3 regions of the Pseudoalteromonas maris genome follow, and region 3 is predicted to be linked to each of the others. Evidence: predicted binding sites of a transcription regulator. Region 3 holds the regulator's gene; each other region holds the start of a gene.
What was found. The regulator LexA, encoded in region 3, represses DNA repair genes until DNA is damaged. The targets are predictions, from matches to a motif close to TACTGTATNNNNATACAGTA.
Positions count from the first base shown of each region.

Region 1: uvrD (DNA helicase II) is a predicted target of LexA. The motif match lies at 971-990, and genes of this name have one in related genera.
Region 2: AAEU32_RS01735 (YebG family protein) is a predicted target of LexA. The motif match lies at 1,523-1,542, and genes of this name have one in related genera.

Region 1 is NZ_JBMMUF010000016.1:4,678-6,954, forward strand. It holds gene uvrD (DNA helicase II) at 1-907, opposite strand, end outside; gene AAEU32_RS15440 (GNAT family N-acetyltransferase) at 1,014-1,424, opposite strand; gene AAEU32_RS15445 (GNAT family N-acetyltransferase) at 1,528-1,938, shown strand; gene AAEU32_RS15450 (HAD-IA family hydrolase) at 2,210-2,277, opposite strand, start outside.
Region 2 is NZ_JBMMUF010000001.1:353,075-355,351, reverse strand. It holds gene AAEU32_RS01740 (amino acid aminotransferase) at 1-1,134, shown strand, start outside; gene AAEU32_RS01735 (YebG family protein) at 1,196-1,507, opposite strand; gene AAEU32_RS01730 (ComEA family DNA-binding protein) at 1,681-1,974, shown strand; gene AAEU32_RS01725 (DUF6170 family protein) at 2,004-2,277, opposite strand, start outside.
Region 3 is NZ_JBMMUF010000003.1:403,383-405,659, forward strand. It holds gene coxB (cytochrome c oxidase subunit II) at 1-579, opposite strand, end outside; gene lexA (transcriptional repressor LexA) at 902-1,519, opposite strand; gene AAEU32_RS06885 (SpoIIAA family protein) at 1,744-2,106, shown strand; gene AAEU32_RS06890 (DUF924 family protein) at 2,103-2,277, opposite strand, start outside.

The sequences.
Region 1 (2,277 bases), on a different contig from region 3:
CCATGCGCTCGGCATTGTTTTCGATCAGCGAGTTTGCCGCTTTCAAAATTGTGGCTGTAGAACGATAATTTTGTTCAAGGCGAATCGTTTCGGCATCGAAGTCATCTAAAAAGCGCTTAATATTCTCAATTCTCGCACCACGCCAGCCATAAATACTCTGGTCATCATCACCCACAATCATCATTGAGTTAGTATCACCCGCGATGAGTGAGAGCCAGCGATATTGAATGGTGTTGGTATCTTGAAACTCGTCCACCAAAATGTGGGCAAAGCGCTGTTGATAATGGCGTAACAAGGTTGGGTGTTGTTGTAGAACTTCGTAGCAACGTAGCAATATTTCCGCAAAGTCGACTAACCCTGCTCGATCACAGGCTTCTTGGTACGCGCTATAAACGCGCAGCAGCATTTGCTCATTAATATCATAGGCTTGAATATCTTTAGGACGCAGGCCTTCATCTTTTTTGGCACTGATATACCAAGCAATGTGTTTTGCTGGCCATTTTTTTTCATCGATATTCATAGCTTTGAGCAAACGGCGGATCATACGTTGCTGATCATCACTATCAAGAATTTGGAATGACTCAGGCAGCTTTGCTTCGCGATGGTGAGCGCGCAAGATGCGATGAGACAGTCCATGGAACGTGCCAATCCACATGCCACCGGCAGAGCCCTGAATGGTTTGCTCTACACGGGCGCGCATTTCTTTGGCTGCTTTGTTGGTGAACGTAACTGCGAATACACTGTAAGGTGATGCATTTTCAACTTGCGTCAACCATGCGATGCGATGGACTAGAACACGCGTTTTACCTGAGCCCGCACCAGCGAGAACCAGCATGTTTTGCAACGGTGCCGCTACCGCTTCGCGTTGTTTATCATTCAAGCCATCAAGTAATTCAGATACGTCCATTGCTACGTCCACTTATTATTAGTTTGGCAAGTATAACAAGAGTTATGCTTTGGCTAAATAGAATACTGTTTTTATAAACAGTAAAAATAAACATGAGCTGCCGTTATTACAGTAGCTCATGTTTGTTGGGTTCAAGCAGCTTGTAAAAATGAATCTTACTATGTGCTGTGATGGCTTCATTTTTGGTTTTTTGTATGTAGCCATGTGAGCGCAGCATGGCTAGCATGGCGTCGAATCGCAACATGGTTTTGACTTCAATTTGTGTATAACCTCGTTCGCAAGCCCACTTTTCTTGTGCCAACAGCAGCGCTTTTGCGATGCCTTTACCTCGGTGCTGTGGGTCTACAGCGCCAAGCCAGCTGTAAAATGTGTTTGCTGATTTTGCGTATCCCAATTTAAATGCAACCACCTTTGCTTCATAGGTGGCGACAAGTGCGAGGTGTTCGCTATCTCCAATGCGTTGCTGATACATGGCTAAATCAGCATTACCCAACATTTCAGGTGTTTGATTATGCACTGTTAAACATTCGTGCAATGATCCGATTCGGATTGTGTACTGACTCACACGCTAATACTCGGTTATTATTCTGATATCAGTTTATCATGGGTAATTCAGTGTGATGCGAAACAAGATAGTTGCCGATAATAGCACTCAACTTAGCGAGTGGTTAAAAGAGCAAGTAGTGGCATTCAATCAGTCTCAATGGCCAGTGCAAAGACAAGAGTTGGGCTTTAGCATCAATAATGAAGATGCACAGCGCATCGGTGGCATTTCAGGAAGGTGGTTTGGGAATTGGTTGTTGATAGACTGGTTATGGGTCAACCCTGAGGATAGAGGGCAAGGGTATGCCAGCGAGCTACTTAGCAAACTCGAATCGCATGCTAAGGAGCTGGGTGCGAACAAAGCCGTGCTTGATACGCTCGAGTTCCAGGCGCCTGAGTTTTATCGTCGTCATGGCTATGAAGAAGTGTTCGTACTTGAAAACTACCCACTAACAGGACGACGCAGTTACATGTGCAAGGAGCTTTAAAGCGCTAGGGCGTGTTGACCTTTGAGGTATGAATTTTGTTCAAATCAAAGGCTTTCAATGCTAGGAATGGGTCATGGTGCATAGTGAACTATGTTCAAGGCCCATGACAACGCAGTGCATGCCTTTGGTTGAACCCTTTGGGGCAGCGTCATTGGGGTATTTTGTCTGCGTTATCACCTGACTTACATAGAATGACTATGCGACGCAGGCTCTGCCTTGCCAAAATACCCCAATAACTGCTGCAAAAACAAACAGCAAGGGTCAACACGCCTTAGCACAACGCCTGTAACTCCATCACATCACTAATTTCACAACAAGGAAGGCCTTTATAATGATATT
Region 2 (2,277 bases), on a different contig from region 3:
AAAGCTGATACCAATGCAAACAAAATTGACTTAGGTGTTGGTGTTTATAAGGATGAAAAAGGCGACACCCCTGTACTGCGAGCAGTTAAAAAAGCAGAAGAGTTTCGTTTAGCAAACGAGACAACCAAGACGTATATTGGCTTGGCGGGTAACCTAGATTATTGTCAGAAGATGGAGCAATTACTGCTTGGTGATGCACACCCTGCATTGCTTGCTAACCGTGTTCGTACTGCCCAGGCTCCTGGCGGAACAGGTTCATTACGTGTAGCAGCTGAGTTTATTAAGCGTTGTAACACTGATGCCACTGTGTGGGTAACAACACCAACATGGGCAAACCACATCAGCTTGTTCGAAGCTGCGGGTCTAACAGTAAAAGAATACCCTTACTACGACTATGAAAATAAGGGCCTTCTGTTTGATGAGATGGTAAATGCACTGAGCCAAATTCCAGCGGGTGATGTTGTATTGCTGCACGCATGTTGCCACAACCCAAGTGGTATGGATTTAAATGCAGAGCAATGGAAAACGGTAACAGAGATTGCTAAAACGCAAGGCTTCACTGTATTAGTAGATATCGCTTATCAAGGTTTTGGTACAAGCCTAGATGATGATGCGGCGGGCCTTCGTCACCTTGCTTCGCAAGTAGAAGAGCTGATCATTTGTTCTTCATGTTCAAAGAACTTCGGTCTTTATCGTGAGCGTATTGGCGCATGTTCAATTATCTCTAAAGACGCGGCAGCTGCAGACGTATCGAACTCAGTTATGTTGAGTGTTGTACGTAGTATTTACTCAATGCCACCGGCGCACGGTGCTGATATTGTTAACACCATTTTATCAAGTGATGAGCTTACTAACATGTGGCATCAAGAGCTTGACGAGATGCGTGCGCGTATTAATGGTTTGCGTTCTTTGCTCAAAGAAAAATTAAATGCCAAGTGTGAAGGCATGGATTTCTCATTCATCGAGCAGCAGCATGGCATGTTCTCTTTCTTAGGCATTAATAAAGAGCAAATTGATCGCCTGCAAAAAGAATACTCAATCTATATCGTAGGTTCTAGCCGTGTGAATGTGGCGGGGATCAGCGAAGCGAACATTGATTACTTCGCTAATGCAGTGGCTGAAGTGACTAAATAAGTCATTAAACAGTGCACAAAAAAGCCAGATTTTGCTGGCTTTTTTTATTTTTATCAGAGTGTTAGGCTTCTTTTGTTTTTAGCTCAGTGACATTCTCGTCAGTTTTAGCTGCTTTAGCTTTCTTTGGTGCTTTATCTGCTGTTGGCTTTGCCCCTTTAAGCACATTCATGAAGTCATCTTTTTGCTTCGCAATTTGCAGGGATAAGCTTTCGACTTGCTGTTCACTTAATGGCACATCAACAGCGCCCAATAACTCTTCTAAGTTTTCTGCAATATCGAGCATTTTGTCATAAGCATCGGCTTCTTTTTTACTGGTAAAGGTCATGCGCTCGACTCCATTTCTTTCCACTACATACTTAACTACAACAGCCATGGGATCTCCTAACTATACTGTTTTTTTATACAGTTAGGTTAGAGGTAAGTGCGTACAACGTCAAGGGCTTTTATTAGAGACTTTATTGTTTGAACCTAATTTGACAACAAAGGTGTTTTCTTCTTTATTTAAAACAGCAGTACAAGGAAAACCATTACTTTAAGGAGAGAAGTATGAAACTACTACATGCCGCAGTAATTGCATTGTGTATACTCAGCGCAGGTGAGGTGGTTGCCGCTCAAAAGGCACCGGTTCAGACTGATGCTATCGTTCCCGCGCTGGTAAATATTAACAGTGCTTCTGAAAAAGAATTGCAGATGTTGCCTGGCATAGGAGCAGCAAAAGCAAAGGCGATTGTTCAATATCGTGACCAAAACGGCCCGTTTACCAGCGTAGAACAACTGGTGAATGTGGCTGGAGTGGGTGATAAATTACTCGCGAAGATAAAGGATAAAGTGAGTATTTAATATTCAGGTGTGAATAAACCAAGGCAGCGTTAGCTGCCTTTTTTGTGTGTTTGTATCGCTTGCTCAAGGTGCATTGATGCAAAGTAGTGACGCACTGGCAAAACCAAAATAGGATAGGCGATACCAGCAAGCAGTAACCAAGGCAACATACTCCAGCCTTCAAATCGTACCAACAATAAGAACAGTGGTGTGATCAACAGCAGCTTTAATATGTTCATCAATATCCGCTCTTGAGCACTTAATAACTCCAAAGAGTCAGCCACAATTGCAAGACGCTCTTTGTGACTAAACTCTTTGAGAGCA
Region 3 (2,277 bases):
ATCAGGAACCCACCATGAGTGGATAACATCGTCTGAAGTCATTAAGAAACGCACTTTTTTGTCTGTTGGGATCACCAAAGGCTTGTCTACCTCAAGAAGGTAGTTTTCACCCTTGTCTTGTGCGTTTTGAATTTGGTCTTGCGTGGTTGAGAGCAATGAATAAAAGCCTACGTCGTGGCCCATGTATTCGTAATGCCACTTCCATTGCGACCCTGTCACCTTAATAGTGAGATCCGCTTTGGAGGTATCTTCCATCGCAATCAAGGTTTTGGTAGCAGGCACCGCCATACCAATGAGAATTAAAAATGGGATTGCAGTCCAAAGTATTTCAACCTTGGTGCTTTCATGGAAGGAAGCGGGTTTAGCGCCTTTTGATTTACGGTGCCTGAGTAAGGCCCAAAACATGACTGAAAAAACAATCACCCCAATTACACAACAAATGATAAATATCGTCATATGTAACTGGTAAACATTTTCGCTAATGTCTGTTACCCCTGGGCGCAAATTATATTTACTATTTGCAAAAGCCAACTGCGGGGCAAACAAGCATAGCAACATGAGGGAGCACAGCTTCTTCATGTACCATCTCCTTAAATACGCGCAACGCAAAAAGAGAAGAGAAGGCAATTACTGCTAGCCAATCTTCGTTATTATTATGCTTAGAACTGGCCGATTACATTTACTTCTTACAAAGCGGTTAAAAAGCAACCAGCAAAGCCTGCAATATAACCAATTAGTAAAGAATTGCGCATAAAGCAAGAAATTAGCGTGTTTTTGTTTTGCTTTTTAAAATAAATATTTTTTGGAGTTTCAATCTGTTAGCAAACAGAGACAGGAAGATGGAAAGGCGTCTAAAACCCCCAATAAACGGCGTATTGGGGGCCAAATTTTACAGGTACAACTACATCCAATCGGCGTTTCGAATTACACCTACGGCTAAACCCTCAATATTGAAGGATTCGTGCTCTAAATCGACCTCAATAGGAGCGAACTCCTCGTTTTCTGCGTGTAAAAGTACCTTTCTTCCGGCCTTTTCTAAACGTTTAACAGTGACATCGTCACCAACGCGGGCAACCACCACTTGACCGTTTTCAGCAACTTGCGCACGGTGCACAGCAAGCAGATCACCATCCATGATCCCGATGTCTTTCATACTCATACCATCAACACGCAGCAAGTAATCAGCAGCAGGCTTAAACAATAGCGGGTCAATTTGGCAATGACTCTCAATGTGCTCTTGCGCCAAAATAGGCTCACCCGCAGCAACACGGCCAATTAACGGCAAACCTAGTTGCTCAGGCTCTTCCTCTTCAACCAACTGGATACCACGGCTGGCACCGGGTTTCATCTTAATGACGCCTTTTTTTGCTAAGGCTTTGAGGTGTTCTTCAGCGGCGTTGGCACTACGAAACCCTAACGTCTGTGCAATTTCAGCACGCGTAGGCGGCATGCCTGTGTCTTTAATAAATACTTTGATCAGCTCTAAAATTTGCGATTGGCGATTAGTTAAAGGGCGCATACAACTGGGTTTCCATACAGTACATTTAACTGTGAGTATATACAGTTGTCAGAAAATCGCAAATAAAATCAGGCAATTTGCTCACCTCACAGAAATGGTAGTAATTGCTTTAACTGGTCATCACCCAACCTGTTTGCGCTAAATCAACGAAATGAGTCTTATCTGAACAGATAACATTGGTATTGCACTAACATTATTGAATATAAACACGAGGTGAAACGCTTATGTTGAACGTAACCCTAGATGAAGACAAAAACATCGCCATGTTTGAACCGCATGGACCACTGACACAAACCGATTTTGAGTCCGCGGTGCGCATTATTGACCCGTATCTGCAAAGTGTTGGTAAGTTAAAAGGCCTTATCATCGCCACCCCTGATTTTCCGGGCTGGGACTCATTTGCCGCCTTAATAAGTCACTTACGGTTTGTGCATGATCATCACACTAAAGTAGGCAAGGTGGCACTAGTGACCGACTCTTCTATGAGCGCGTTTGGTGAGCATGTGGCTGCACACTTTATTAATGCTGAAATAAAGGCATTTGGCTACACGCATCTACACGATGCCAAACGCTGGGTAGCCGATTAAAAACTGCTACCGGGTTCTCTCAAAAACGCGAGTTCCTCGGCACTTGAATGACGCCCTAGAATGGCATTGCGGTGTGGGTAACGCCCAAAGCGGTCGATAATCTTTTTGTGTGCAACCTCGAATTCATAGTTAGCTAAAGGTTTAAATAACCTCTGTGCTTCTTGGTGGATC